DNA from 4 places in the Thioalkalivibrio sp. AKL10 genome. Region 3 is predicted to be linked to each of the others. Evidence: predicted binding sites of a transcription regulator. Region 3 holds the regulator's gene; each other region holds the start of a gene.
What was found. Region 3 encodes sigma-54, which starts transcription at its own class of promoters, with help from an activator protein. Its sites were predicted from a motif close to TGGCANGNTNCNTGCTT; they were not measured.
Positions count from the first base shown of each region.

Region 1: the regulator sigma-54 is predicted to act here: its motif matches at 1,378-1,394, upstream of G333_RS0104780 (lipid-binding SYLF domain-containing protein).
Region 2: the regulator sigma-54 is predicted to act here: its motif matches at 1,826-1,842, upstream of glnA (glutamate--ammonia ligase).
Region 4: the regulator sigma-54 is predicted to act here: its motif matches at 2,252-2,268, upstream of G333_RS0106945 (CmpA/NrtA family ABC transporter substrate-binding protein).

Region 1 covers NZ_KB907142.1:996,970-1,000,728, reverse strand. The annotation lists gene bioD (dethiobiotin synthase) at 1-592, shown strand, start outside; gene G333_RS0104780 (lipid-binding SYLF domain-containing protein) at 532-1,311, opposite strand; gene fba (class II fructose-bisphosphate aldolase) at 1,443-2,507, opposite strand; gene pyk (pyruvate kinase) at 2,587-3,759, opposite strand, start outside.
Region 2 covers NZ_KB907142.1:739,584-743,342, forward strand. The annotation lists gene glyQ (glycine--tRNA ligase subunit alpha) at 1-364, opposite strand, end outside; gene G333_RS0103540 (cation diffusion facilitator family transporter) at 451-1,704, shown strand; gene glnA (glutamate--ammonia ligase) at 1,924-3,333, shown strand; gene asnB (asparagine synthase (glutamine-hydrolyzing)) at 3,561-3,759, opposite strand, start outside.
Region 3 covers NZ_KB907142.1:327,331-331,089, reverse strand. The annotation lists gene hprK (HPr(Ser) kinase/phosphatase) at 1-62, opposite strand, end outside; gene G333_RS0101615 (PTS sugar transporter subunit IIA) at 111-578, opposite strand; gene hpf (ribosome hibernation-promoting factor, HPF/YfiA family) at 582-920, opposite strand; gene G333_RS0101605 (RNA polymerase factor sigma-54) at 937-2,421, opposite strand; gene lptB (LPS export ABC transporter ATP-binding protein) at 2,510-3,280, opposite strand; gene lptA (lipopolysaccharide transport periplasmic protein LptA) at 3,277-3,759, opposite strand, start outside.
Region 4 covers NZ_KB907143.1:248,778-252,536, reverse strand. The annotation lists gene G333_RS0106955 (ABC transporter permease) at 1-294, shown strand, start outside; gene G333_RS0106950 (sigma-54-dependent Fis family transcriptional regulator) at 492-2,141, shown strand; gene G333_RS0106945 (CmpA/NrtA family ABC transporter substrate-binding protein) at 2,330-3,759, shown strand, end outside.

The sequences.
Region 1 (3,759 bases), 670 kb from region 3:
ACCGCGCAAGCCGGTGGAATCCGGCTGCCCGCCGGGCCCGGATGGGCTGCGGCCCGAGGACGGGATGAACCTGACCCACGCGGCGGGCTTTCCGGACGCCGCCATCGAGCAGGTCACGCCCTGGCGCTTCCCCGATGCCATCGCCCCGGACCAGGCCGCCGCGAACCAGGGCGTGCGCCTGACGATCGCGGAGCTGGCCGCGGCCTGCGCAGCCGACGGCACGGGCCCGCGGCTGGTGGAGGGTGCGGGGGGCTTCTACTCGCCGCTCTGCGCGGATGGCCTGAACGCGGACCTCGCCGCGGCCCTCGGGCTACCGGTCCTGCTGGTGGCGGAGGACCGGCTGGGCACACTGAACACCTGCCTGCTGACCCTGGAGGCCCTGGAACGACGCGGCCTGCAACTGGCCGGGATCGTACTGAACCGGCGCCGGGTGGATGCCGACCCGCGCCTCGACAATGCCGCCGCGCTGCGTTCACGCACGAGCGCCCCGATCATCGAGTCAGCGGAAGGCATCACCCGCGCGGCGCTGGCTCAGAAGCTCTCCACCTCGAAGTTGTCCGGGCGCACGCCGCCGGAGGACTCGCGCTCCTGACCGCGGGACTCGGAGGCCGCAGGGGCTTCCTCTTCGTCAACCCGGAACCCGGCCAGGGTCTCGCGCAGGGCACGGGTTCCCTCGCGGTCGACGCGGCGGGTCTCGATGATATGCACCGGGCGCTGGGACTCGCCGTAGTACGCCTCATTGAAGTCGTCGCGCACCGTCATGCGCGAGCCGGACAAACTCATGCCCAGGTAGGCACCCCGCGCCCGCGAGTAGGACAGGAAGTCGGCCGTCGGGGTGGCACTCCGGCCCGCACCCACCGGACCGGCAGCCACCGAGGCATCGCCCCCCAGGCGGATGGCGGATCCGAACATCGAGTCCACCGCATCCTGGGTGCGCGCGACCATCACCACCTCGGCGGCATCACCACCGAACTGCATGCCGAAACTGACCGAACCGAGGGAGTAGAACGCCACCGGCGAATAATCGCCGCGCTCGTCGTCCCAGGCCAGGAACACGCCGATGCCGCCGGAGCCTCCGATCAGGAAGGCCCCGCGAGCCACGCGCGGGAAGATCACTACGCCGCGGGCGTCGCGCAGGTCCTCTTTAAGGGACTCGTACTCGGGGTGGGTCGCCATGTTCTCCACCGTCGCCTGGGCGCGATCGATGATGTCCTGCGGATCGATCTCGCGGCTGAACGGGTTCGCGTGAGCGCTCCCCACCATGGTGGCAAACACCAGCGTCGTCAGGCAGAAAAGGATCAGTCGTTGCATCGTGGAAACCTCCAGAAAGGCCAAGGGAGACGCGGCCGCGCGAATGCGTCGGCGTCTCCCTAACGAATACATTCATCATGGCACAAAAAAAGGGGGCCGAAGCCCCCTTTTTCGTGCTGCAATCCGCAGGATCAGTTGACCTTGGGATCCAGCTCGCCGGACAGGTAGCGCTTGACCATGTCGTCCAGGGAGATCGGCTTGATTTTGGACGCCATGCCGGCGCAACCGAAGGCCTCGTAACGGGCCTGGCAGAGGTCCTTCATCGCGGCAGTCGAGGCCTTCAGGAACTTGCGCGGATCGAATTCCTTCGGGTTCTCGGCCAGGAACTTGCGCACCGCACCGGTGGAGGCCATGCGCAGGTCGGTGTCGATGTTGACCTTGCGCACGCCGTGCTTGATGCCTTCCTGGATCTCTTCGACCGGCACGCCGTAGGTCTCGCCCATGTCGCCGCCGTACTTGTTGATGATCTGCAGCCACTCCTGCGGAACGGAGGAGGAGCCGTGCATGACCAGATGGGTATCCGGGATGCGGGCGTGGATCTCCTTCACGCGCTGGATGGCCAGGATGTCACCGGTCGGCGGACGGGTGAACTTGTAGGCGCCGTGGGAGGTACCGATGGCGATCGCCAGGGCGTCGCACTTGGTGTTCTTCACGAAGTCGGCGGCCTCGTCCGGGTCGGTCAGCAGCTGGTCGTGGGACAGCTGGCCCTCGGCGCCGGAACCGTCTTCCTCGCCGGCCATGCCGGTTTCCAGGGAGCCCAGGCAACCCAGCTCGCCTTCCACGGACACGCCACAGGCGTGAGCGATCTCGGAGACCTTGGCGGTCACGTCACGGTTGTAGTCGTACGAGGCCGGGGTCTTCATGTCAGGCATCAGGGAGCCGTCCATCATCACCGAGCTGAAGCCGGACTGGATGGAGCGCAGGCAGACTGCCGGCTCGGAGCCGTGATCCTGGTGCAGCACAACCGGGATGTCCGGGTACTGCTCGATGGCGGCGATGATGTTGTGGCGCAGGAAGGGCTCGCCGGCGTACTTGCGGGCACCGGCGGAGGCCTGAATGATCACCGGGGAGTCGACCGCAGCGGCCGCTTCCATGATCGAATGGACCTGTTCCATGTTGTTGGCGTTGTACGCCGGCATGCCATAGCCATGTTCGGCGGCATGGTCCAGAAGCTGGCGAAGTGAGATTAGAGCCATGGATTCCTCCTTACGGAATTCGGACTGAGGTAGTGAAAAAGTCGATTAATCTGGTTGGCGACTGCGGGCGGTGCGCGGTTCAGGCCAGTTCGCCGACGCGCACGATCTTCATGGCGTTGGTGCCGCCATGCTCGCCCTGCAGGTCGCCCTTGGTAATGATGACCAACTCGCCATCCTGCACGACGCCCTCGGCCTTGAGCAAGTTCACCGCCTCACGGTTCACGCTTTCGTGGCTCTCGGGGATCGGCTTCAGGGTCACCGGATAGACGCCGCGATAAAGCGTCATGCGGCGGCTGGTGGATTCGTGCTGGGTGAGCGCGTAGATCGGGATGCCCGAGCTGATGCGCGACATCCACAGCGCCGTGGAACCGGACTCGGTCAGCGCGGCGATCGCGGAGACATCGAGATGGTTGGCGGTATACATGGTGGCCATCGCGATGGCCTCGTCGACCCGGCCGAAGGTCGAATCCATGCGATGGTCCGACTGACGTGCGGCGCGCTGGCGCTCGGCGGCCTCGCAGATCCGGTCCATGCTGGTGACCACGCGCGCAGGATAACGCCCGGTCGCGGTCTCGCCGGAGAGCATCACCGCATCCGTGCCGTCCAGCACCGCGTTGGCCACGTCGAACACCTCGGCGCGGGTCGGGATGGGGTTCTGGATCATGGTCTCCATCATCTGGGTCGCGGTGATGACCAGACGATTGAGGCTGCGCGCGCGCGTGATCAGGGTCTTCTGCACCCCCGGGAGCTCGGCGTCACCGATCTCCACACCCAGATCGCCGCGGGCGATCATGATGACCTCCGAGGCGGCGATGATCTCGTCGATCACCTCCAGGGCCTCGGAGCGCTCGATCTTGGCGCAGATCCCGGCCTCCCAGCCGGCATCCTTCAACAGGCCCCGCGCCAGGTGCAGGTCCTGGGCGGAACGCGGGAACGAGACGGCCAGGTAGTCCACCTGCAGCTCGGCCGCCAGGCGGATATCGTCGCGGTCCTTGTCCGTAATCGCAGGAGCGGACAAGCCGCCACCCTGACGATTGATGCCCTTGTTGTTGGACAGCTCGCCGCCGACCTCGACGGTGGTCTCGATCCGGCTGCCATTGACCGCCGTGACCTTGAGCACGATACGGCCGTCATCCAGCAGCAGGATGTCGTCCGTGCGCACGTCGTCCGGGAGGTCCTTGTAGGTCAGGCCGACCTGGGTGGCATCGCCCGCGTCGCGATCCAGCTCGGCATCCAGCGCGAAGGGCGCGCC
Region 2 (3,759 bases), 410 kb from region 3:
CGACGAAGCGCACATCGTGGGTCAGGGTGTCGAACCCGAGCGCCTCCAGCGAGCCCAGGTAGAGTGCCTGGATGTCCGGCGGCGAGGGTTTCAGCAGGACCTGGAACTGGTAGTAGTGCTGCAGACGGTTGGGGTTGTCGCCGTAGCGCCCGTCGGTCGGGCGGCGGCTCGGCTGCACATAGGCCGCGCGCCACGGCTCCGGCCCGATGGAGCGCAGGAAGGTCGCCGGATGGAAAGTCCCCGCGCCCATCTCCATGTCGTAGGGCTGCAGGACCACGCAGCCATGATCGTTCCAGTAGTCCTGCAGGCGGCGGATCAGGTCCTGGAAGGTCGGACTGCTGGGCGGGGTGCGTTCTTGCGACATGCGGGATCCCGGGTCAGGGCAAAGCCGACAGTATATCGGCCCGGCTTCGGCCACGGCCACCGCTCGCGTTGGCGCGGGCGTTTTGCATGCAGCCAAAGCGCGCCCATACTGGGGCCCTGATTCTGTTCGGGAGAGTGGCCCTGAGCGACCCCCTCGCCAATTCCGGACCTTCGGTCACGCCGGAGAGCGGCCAGCGCTATCGTGATACCCGCCGGGTCACGTTGGTGGGCGCGGCCGTGAACAGCTTCCTCGCCGTGGCGCAGCTCGTCAGTGGCTGGCTGCTGAACTCGCAGGCCCTGGTGGCGGACGGCGTGCATACCCTGTCGGACCTGATCACCGACGGGGTGGTGCTGTTCGCGGCAAGCAAGGCCGCCGCCTCCCCCGATCAGGAACACCCCTACGGTCACGCGCGGATCGAGACCCTGGCCACGGTGATCGTCGGGGTCTTTCTGGCGCTCGCAGGTCTGGCGATTGCCTGGGCTGCCGGCAACCGCCTGGTCGAGCCCGAGGCCATGACCGGCCCCGCAAACATGGCGATCGCCTTTGCCCTGCTGACCCTGGTGGCCAAGGAAGGCCTGTATCAGTACACCCACCGGGTGGCAAAGCGCCTGAAGTCGCGGATGCTGGATGCCAACGCCTGGCATCACCGCACGGATGCGATCTCGTCGCTGTTCGTGCTGGCCGGGGTGGCCGCTGCGGTGGCCGGGTTCCCGTGGGCGGATGCCCTGGCAGCGCTAATCGTCGCGCTGTTCATCCTGCATATCGCCGGGCGGCTGATCGTGCGCAGCGCGGCGGAGCTGATCGACACGGCACTGGAGCCGGAGAAGGTCGAGCGCATCCACCGCACGATCATGGATGTGCCCGGGGTGAAGGATGCGCACATGCTGCGCACCCGCCGCCACGGCAGCGAAGTCGTCGTGGACGTGCATATCCAGGTCGCGCCGATGATCTCGGTCTCCGAGGGCCATCGGATCGCCGATGCGGTGTTCCACGCGGTGACCGATGCACATGACCGGGTGAACGACATCACCGTGCACGTGGACCCGGAAAACGACGCGGAACAGGCCCGGAGTTCCATGCTGCCGCTGCGCCCGACGCTGGTGGAGGCGCTGCGCGAGGCCTGGGCGGACGCCCCGGAGCTGGATGCGGTGGAGCACCTGTCGCTGCATTATCTCGGCGGTCGGGTACACGTGACGCTGACCCTGCGCCTTGACGGGGCAGCCGCGCCGGCAGACCTCGAGGCCCGCACCCAGGCCCTGGCCGACCGACTGCACCGCCATCCCGGGGTAGGCGACATGCTGGGCGAGGTCACGCTACTCTATCGACCCTGCACTCATTAGGTGCGGGCCACCACGATGCGCACGAAAGTTGTGCAGACAAGGCACCAGATTGGTGCATCCAGGATGCGGCGGGGCGCCCCGGGTGCCCGTTTTTCGCGCGCCCGGGCCAAACAGGACCGGATGGCATGATGCCTGCATAATGAACCGCGACGCCGCGCAAGCGCCCGACGGGCCGGCCGGCCACCTTTGAAGACTCAAGTAAAGACCAAGGAGATCCCCATGTCCGCAGCCGACGTGCTGAACCAGATCAAGGAAAAGGAAGTTCGCTTCATCGACTTCCGTTTTACCGACTCCAAGGGCAAGGAACAGCATGTGACCGTGCCGGCCCACGACATCGACGAAGAGACCTTCGAGGAAGGCAAGATGTTCGACGGCTCGTCGATCGCCGGCTGGAAGGGAATCAACGAGTCCGACATGATCCTGATGCCGGACGCCGAGTCCGCGGTCCTCGATCCGTTTTTCGAAGACATGACCATGAACATCCGCTGCGACGTGGTCGAACCGGCCACCATGCAGGGCTACGACCGCTGCCCGCGCTCCCTGGCGCGCCGCGCCGAGGCCTACCTGCAGAGCACCGGCATCGCCGACACCGCGCTGTTCGGCCCGGAGAACGAGTTCTTCATCTTTGACGACGTGAAGTGGGGCAGCACCCTGTCCGGCTCCTACTGCCGCGTGGATTCCCAGGAGGCCTCCTGGAACTCCGAGCGCGTCTACGAGGACGGCAACATCGGTCACCGCCCGGGCGTGAAGGGCGGCTACTTCCCGGTCCCGCCGGTCGACAGCCTGCACGACATCCGCTCCACCATGTGCGAAGTGATGACCGAGATGGGCCTCGAGACCGAGGTGCACCACCACGAGGTGGCGACCGCCGGCCAGTGCGAGATTGGCGTGGGTCCCGCGACCCTGACGCAGAAGGCCGACGAGGTGCAGATCCTGAAGTACGTGATCCAGAACGTGGCCCACGTCCACGGCAAGACCGCGACCTTCATGCCCAAGCCCATCGTCGGTGACAACGGCTCCGGCATGCACGTGCACCAGTCGCTGTCCAAGGACGGCAAGAACCTGTTCTCCGGTGACCTGTACGGCGGCCTGTCCGAGACCGCGCTGTACTACATCGGCGGGATCATCAAGCACGCCCGCTCGCTGAATGCCTTCACCAACCCGTCCACCAACAGCTACAAGCGTCTGGTGCCGGGCTTCGAGGCACCGGTCATGCTGGCCTACTCCGCCCGCAACCGCTCCGCCTCGCTGCGTATCCCGTTCGTCATGAACCCGAAGGGCCGTCGCGTCGAGCTGCGCTTCCCGGACTCCACCGCCAACCCGTATCTCGCCTTCGCGGCGATGCTGATGGCCGGCCTGGACGGCATCCAGAACAAGATCCACCCGGGCGACGCGATGGACAAGAACCTCTACGACCTGCCGCCGGAAGAAGAGAAGGGCATTCCGCAGGTCTGCCATTCGCTGGACCAGGCGCTGGAAGCCCTGAACCAGGATCGCGAATACCTGACCCAGGGTGGCGTGTTCACCGACGACATGATCGATGCCTACATCGACCTGAAGATGGAAGACGTCACGCAGATGCGCATGACCACCCATCCGATCGAGTTCGACATGTACTACAGCCTGTAAGGCAGCCGCTTCCGGCCCTTCAGGGCCGCGAAGCCATCAGCCGCCCCCGGCCCCTGGCCGCGGGCGGCTTTTTTGTGCCGGTCGCGCGCGATCCGTGCGCGGCCGGCAACGGATGAGGGCGCTCACCCCCGTCGAGCCCCCGACCGGCGCTGTTGGCTAGAACGAAAAAGGCCCCGCGGATCCTGGTCCGCGGGGCCTTCTGGGTCACTCGAGGCTTGCACCCGTGATCAGGCGTGCCAGCCGAACTCCTCGGCCTTTTGCCGCGCCAGCGCCGGGATGTCGGTGGCGACGAACTTGTCGTGCAGCACCTGGACCCCGATCATGTGGTTGATCACCGCGTCCAGCTGAACCTGGGTGGCGGCCGGCGTGTCCTCGGACTCGTGCAGCTCGAACACCTGACGCACGCCCTCCGGGTCCAGCAACCCG
Region 3 (3,759 bases):
TGGATCAGGCTCTCCACGTTGATGTCGCGGGCGATTCCGCCTTCTCCCAGCGCCTCGTTCATGGCAGACGCTGCGCGCCGGAATCGCGGCTGGCGGCGGGTTCCACGGGCTTAGTCCTCGCTGAAGCGGCGCACGAGTTCCTGTTCCAGGGCCGCCGCGTCCCCGGCCCGGCGCAGCGCTCCGATGGTGTCTGGCTGAGACAGGCCGCGGGCGAGCTGGGCCAGCAGGTCGAGATGGTCGCCGGTGGCGGCCTCCGGGACCAGCAGTGCGATCAGGATATCGACCGGCTCGTGATCCATGGCGTCGAAGTCGACGCCCTTTTCCAGGCGCAGCACGGCCACGCGCGGCGCCTCGAGATCGGCCAGGCGGCCATGGGGAATCGCAACCCCATGGCCGAGACCGGTGGATCCGAGTTTTTCGCGCGCGGACAAGGCCTCGAAGATCGCGTTGCTCCCCGGTCCCGTGCCGTCACCTCCGCCGGCGAGGAGGTCCGCCAGGGCCTCCAGGGCCCGTTTCTGGCTGGAGCACTCGGGTTGCAGGCCAATGCGCTCGGAGGTGATCAACTCGGCAATCGTCATGGATCAGGAGGCCTGCTCGCGGTTGCGCTGGGCACCTTCGGCGCGGTGGTGGTCCTTGACCTTTTCCTTGTGCTTGATCAGTTGACGGTCGACTTTGTCGATCAGCGCGTCGATCGCGGCATACATGTCCTCGTGAGAGGCCTCGGCGTGGATGTGATTGCCGCTGACCTGGAGATTGGCTTCGGCCTGGTTGTGCTGATTCCGGGTCTTCTCGTGGGTCAGCACGACGTGGACGTCGATGACCTTGTCGAAGTGGCGCTCCAGCTTCGCGAACTTCTCGTTGACGTAGTCGCGCAGGGCGTCGGTGATGTCCACGTGGTGGCCGGTCAGGTTGATCTGCATGGTCAGGACTCCTTGGTTACTTGCTGCCGGTGGGCATCGAGGCCATCTGCCGGCGTTCGCTGGATGAAGGGATGTGCATCGCCTCGCGGTACTTGGCTACGGTGCGGCGCGCTACGTTGATGCCCCGGTCCGACAGGACCTGGGCGAGCCGGGCATCGCTGAGCGGCTTGTTCGGGGGTTCGTCGCCAATCAATTCGCGAATCATGGCACGGATGGCGGTGGCGGAACACTCGCCGCCATCGTTCGTGCCGACATGGCTGGAGAAGAAATACTTGAACTCGAAGACCCCGCGCGGGGTGTGCATGTATTTCTGCGTGGTAACCCGCGAGATGGTCGATTCGTGCATCTCCAGGGTCTCGGCAATGTCGCGCAGGATCAATGGCTGCATCGCGACGTCGCCATGCTCGAGAAAGCCCTGCTGGCGGTGGACGATCGCCTCGGCGACCCGCAGCAGGGTGTCGTTGCGGCTGTGCAGGCTCTTCAGGAACCAGCGTGCCTCCTGCAGCTGATCGCGCATAAAGGCGCTGTCGCGGGCATCCGAGACCTGGCGCACCATGCCGGCGTAGAGGTCGTTGATGCGGATACGCGGTGCGATCTCCGGATTCAGCTCCACGCGCCAGCCCTCGGCGCTATGGCGCACGTAGACATCCGGGACCACGTATTCCGAGGTGGCGGAGCTGATCTGTGCGCCGGGGCGCGGGTTCAGGGTGCGGATCAGGTCCAGTGCGCGGGCCAGTTCGTCCGGGTCGCGTACGCCGGACTGGCGCTGCAGGGCCTTGTAGTCGCGCTTGCCCAGGCTGTCCATGCCGTGTTCCAGGATCGCCCGTGCGGCCTCGCGGGCCGGGGCGTCCGGGGCCAGTTCGCGTAGCTGGATCTCCAGGCACTCCCGCAGGTCGCGCGCGCCGACCCCCAGCGGGTCGCACTGCTGAATCCAGTGGAGCACTGCCTCGACCTCGTCGACGCCGACGGTTTCATCCTCGCCTCGGCTGATGGTCTCGGCCAGGGTTTCCAGGTCACCCTCGAGATAGCCGTCGGGGCTGATGGCGTCGATCAGGGCTGCCCCGATGCGCTGGTCGCGGGGTGTCAGATGGCTCAGATGCAGCTGCCACAGCAGGTGATCCTGCAGGCCCTCACCGTCGTCGTCGCTGGTGTTTTCCAGCGGGTCGCGGTCATCCACGCCCTTGTTGGGCGTCGGGGCCGGCTCGTAGATGTCGTCCCAGCGGCTGTCGGTCGTCAGTTCCTCGGGGATCACGTCGTCGCTGGTAGTGGTGGCCTCCATGCGATCGCCTTCCACCAGCTCGCCGTCCTGGTTCAGGCGCTCGGTGTCGGCCTCGGCATCTTCGTCCTCGACCTGTTCGAGCATGGGGTTGCTCTCCAGCGCCTGTTGGATCTCCACCTGGAGCTCGAGCGTGGACAGCTGCAACAGGCGGATCGCCTGCTGCAGTTGCGGGGTCATGGTCAGCGTCTGACCCAGCTGCAGATTCAGGCCGGGTTTCAGCATCGGGTATGCGGGGCGAGGGTTGGCATTGATGGAATCTTAAAGCCTGCCTTGTGGTTTGTGCACCGACCGGGCCGCATATGGGGCGCTTTCACAGGCGGAAGTTCTCGCCGAGATAGACCCGGCGCACCTGGGGATCGGCCAGCAGCTCGTCCGGTGTACCGGCGGCGAGCAGGCGTCCCTCGCTCAGAATATAGGCCCTGTGGCAGATGCCGAGGGTCTCGCGCACGTTGTGATCGGAGATCAGTACGCCGATGCCGCGCTGGGCGAGATGCCGAATCACGTCCTGGATGTCGCCCACCGAGATCGGATCCACCCCGGCGAAGGGCTCGTCCAGACAGATGAAGCGCGGATCCCCGGCCAGGGCGCGGGCGATCTCGGCGCGGCGGCGTTCGCCGCCGGACAGCGCGATGCCCGGGCTGTGGCGCACGGTCTCGAGCTGGAACTCCTCGATCAGCGCATCGCCAATGCGCCGGCGCTCGTGGCGATCGAGTCCGGGGCGCAGCTCGAGCACGGCCTGCAGGTTGTCCCACACGCTCAGGCGGCGAAAGATCGAGGCCTCCTGCGGCAGGTAGCCGAGGCCGGCGCGCGCGCGCACGTGGATGGGCGCGCGGGTGATATCGCGTTCGCCCAGGGTGATGCGCCCGGCATTGGGGCGGATCAGCCCGACCAGGCTGTAGAAGCAGGTGGTCTTGCCGGCTCCGTTCGGGCCCAGCAGGCCGACCACCTCGCCGGGCGCGAGGTCGACGTCCACCTGGTCCAGCACCGTGCGCTGGCCGTAGCGCTTGGTCAGCTCGCGTCCGATCAGGCGGTCGTTGGTTTGTGCCCGTGTGGCGGATGGGCTGGGGGCTGTGGCGTTCATTCGTCGTCGCGCGGCTGGATGGTGATGCGCACGCGCTCGCTGTCGCCTTCGCCGCGTTCGGCCTCGATCACGTCGGTCGTCAGGTCATAGGTGATGCGTTTGCCGCGCGCCTCTTCGCTGGCGGTAACCACATGGGCCTGGTCGGTGAGGATCATGCGGTCCTCGTTCAGCAGGTAGTCGATGCGCAGCGCTGTGGCTATGCGCATCTCCCCGGTTTCCGGATCGGGTGATTCCAGGCGTGCCGGCTCGCCGTGGGCCTCCATTTCGTAGGGGCGGCGATCGCGGGTGCGCACGTAGACCTTGTCGGCCTCCAGGGTCATGTCGCCGCGGATCACGATCACGTCGCCGGTGTAGGTCCCCAGCCCCTGGCGTTCGTCCATCTCCGCGCGGTCGGCAGTGATCTCCACCGGCAGCGCCGGGCCCGAGCCCTGCTGGGCGAACGCGGGCGTGGCCAGCAGGGCGAGCAGCAGAAACGCCGC
Region 4 (3,759 bases), on a different contig from region 3:
AACAACCTGGGCGCCAATCCGTACCACACCCTGCGCTACATCGTGATGCCCGCGATCGCCCAGGATGTGTTCGCCGGGATCCGCCTGGCGGTGGGTGTGGCCTGGATCGTACTGGTGCCGGCCGAGTACCTGGGCGTCACCTCGGGGCTGGGCTACGCCATCAACGATGCCCGCGACACCCTGGAGTACGACAAATTGGCCGCATTTGTCCTGGTCATCGGCATTATCGGCTACATGCTCGACGCCATCTGCGTACGCCTGATCAAGCGCAGCAGCTATCACGCGGAGGGCTGACCCTCCAGACCATGCCCGGGCCCGGCCATTCATGGCCGGGCCTTTTTGTGCGCCCGCAAAGCGGGCAAGCGCAACCCAACAGTGCAAGGCCCTGCCCCGCCTCGAGGCAACCGCGTCATCCCGACCCTGCCAGACGCCCCCGAACGCCCACCAACACGTCGTTTTCGCACTGGCAGGCTTTCTGCATAACCCACGGCATGGCACTCCACCGCATATCCGATTCGACCCCACCGGACCTGGCCACCCGGGAGCAGGAGATCACCCTGCTGCTGGAGGTTGCCAAGCTCATGGGCCGCTCCGGCGACCCGGATGCCGCGATCTACCGCATCCTCGGGATGATGTCCCAGCTACTGGGACTCAACCGCGGCCGCGTCCTGTTGCCGGATCCGAACAGCGGCCAACTGCGCATCCGCCACGCCTACGGCCTGACCGATGCCGAGCGCGACCGCGGCAGCTACAGCCTCGGCGAGGGTGTCACCGGGCGCGTCATGAAGACCGGCCAGATCGCCCTGATCCAGGACATCGACAACGAGCCCGAATACCTCGCGCGCGCCATTGACCGTTCCACCCTGCCGCAGGAGACCGTCGCCTACATCGCCGTGCCCATCGTCCAGGACGAACACGCCATCGGCGTGCTGGGCGTGCACCGGCTGCGACGCCGCTCGCGCCAGTTCCAGGACGACCTGAACCTGCTGCGGGTGATCGCGAGCATGATCGGCCAGGTCCTGCGCATCCACCAGCTGATCGCCGAGCGCACCGCCGAGCTGGTCTCGGAGAACCGCTACCTCAAGAGCGCCCTGGATACCCAGGGCGGGCAGTACGGCATCCTCGGCGAGAGTCCGGCCCTGCGCCATGTCCTCAAGCAGGTCCACCGCATTGCGGATACCCAGGCCACCGTCCTGATCACCGGGGCCTCCGGGACTGGCAAGGAGAAGATCGCGCGCATGGTCCACCGGATCAGCCAGCGCAATGCAAAGCCGTTCATCTCCATCAACTGCGCCGCCATCCCGGCCGACCTGCTGGAATCCGAACTGTTTGGCCACGAAAAGGGGGCCTTCACCGGCGCGTCCAGCGCCAAGACCGGCAAGATCGCCCTGGCCGACGGCGGCACGCTGTTTCTGGACGAGATCGGCGACATGCCGGAGGCGTTGCAGTCGAAGATCCTGCGTGTACTGCAGGAACGGGTGGTCCAGCCCATTGGCGGCAACCGCGATCTCCCGGTGGACGTACGCATCATCGCCGCAACCCACCAGAACCTGCAGGCCGCGGTGAACGCCGGGAACTTCCGGCTCGACCTGTTCTACCGCCTGAACGTGATCCCGCTGCACATGCCGGCCCTGCGCGACCGCGCCAGCGACATCCGCCTGCTCACCCGCCACTTCCTCGACCGCTACACCCACCTGCACGGCTGGAACGTGGTCGTCGACGAGGGCGTGCTGGAACGCCTGGAGGCCTTCGACTGGCCCGGCAACATCCGCCAGCTGGAGAACGTGCTGGAGCGCGCCGTGCTGCTGTCCACGGATGGCCGCATCGGCACGCCGCTGATCGACGAGATCCTGCACGAGGAATCCCGCATCAGCCCGTTCGAGGGCGAGCGGCACGGCCTCCGCGACGAGCATGCACCGGCACCATCGCGGCACAACGAGCCCCGAACCCTGCCCTCTTCCGGCGCGCCCTGCACCAGCGCGGTGCGCCCATATCAGCGCGTGCACGCCACCGAGGCGGAGCGCCTGAAGCGCGCGATCGAGCAAACCGGGGGCAACAAGACCCGCGCCGCGATGGACCTGGGCCTGACCCCGAGGCAATTGCGCTATCGCCTGAAAAAGCTCGGCATAGAAACCACTTAGGCCCACCGCTCAGACACCAGCGGACCTTTTGTCCCCTTCGTCGACAATGTCGACCAATGGTCCGATCTCCCGGCACTCGCGCGCCGCCCTGGCGGCCCATTCCCCACGCTTGGCATGGCACCTGCAATGACCCTCGACATGCGCGGCAACGATGCCCGCATCGATTCGACCCACGAGGAGAGCCGACCATGCCGACCAAGAGTCTTCACGATCCCTTCGACGCCAACGCCGACCTGCGCCACGGCTCCAGCTGCCGCCACGGGCACACCGGCCCGGGCAGCTGCAGCTGCTTCGACACCGCGTCCCCGGACCTGGAAGAGAAACTGGAACGACGCGCCACCCATGAGCCCGTACAGGCCGATGCCCACGCCACCGGCGAGGACCTGAGCGACGAGGCCATGGTCGATCGCGCAGTGGAGAGCGCGATCGTGCGCGGCATGTTCGGCCACAACGAGATCAACCGCCGCCGCTTCCTGCAGATGATCGGGGGCGGCACGGTGGCCGCGGCCCTGGGCTCCATCCTGCCGCTGGACAAGGTCAAGGCCGCGATCAAGGACGGCGGGCCGCTGGAAAAGACCAAGCTGCGCGTCGGTTTCGTCCCGATCACCTGCGCCACGCCGATCATCATGGCCCACCCCATGGGCTTCTACGAGCGCCACGGCCTGGATGTCGACGTGATCAAGACCGCCGGCTGGGCGGTGGCCCGCGACATGTCGCTGTCCGGTGAGTACGACGCCTCGCACATGCTCTCGCCAATGCCGCTGTCGATGACCCTGGGCTCCGGCTCCTCGCGCGAGCACTACATCATGCCGGCGGTGGAGAACATCAACGGCCAGGCCATCACACTGCACAACAAGCACAAGGACAAGCGCGATCCCAAGGACTGGAAGGGATTCACCTTCGCCGTGCCCTTCGAGTACTCCATGCACAACTTCCTGCTGCGCTACCTGGTGGCCGAGCACGGGCTGGATCCCGATCGCGACATCAGCATCCGCGTCGTGCCGCCGCCGGAGATGGTCGCCAACCTGCGTGCCGAGAACGTCGACGGCTACCTCGCCCCCGACCCCTTCAATCAGCGCGCAGTCTGGGACGGCATCGGCTTCATTCACATGCTGACCAAGGACATCTGGGACGGCCACCCGTGCTGCGCCTTCGCCTGCTCCGCGGCGTGGGCCGACGAGCATCCGAACACCTTCGGTGCCCTGTTCCGCTCGCTGATCGAGGCCACGCAGTACAGCTCGGACATCAACAACCGGGCCGAGATTGCCGAGGCCATCTCCCCGCGTGCCTATCTCAATCAGCCACAGTCCGTGGTGGAGCAGGTGCTCACCGGTCGCTACGCCGACGGCCTGGGCAACGTGCAGAACGATCCGCACCGGATCGACTTCGACCCTTTCCCCTGGCACTCGATGGCGACCTGGATCCTCACCCAGATGAAGCGCTGGGGCTATGTGGATCGCGACTTCGACTACAACCGCCTGGCGGAAGACGTCTTCCTCGCCAGCGAGTGCGCCGAGGTCATGACCGAGCTGGGCTACGAAGCGCCGAGCGACACCTACAAGAACTTCGAGATCATGGGGAAGGTGTTCGACTACACCGACCCGGAAGGTTATCTCGA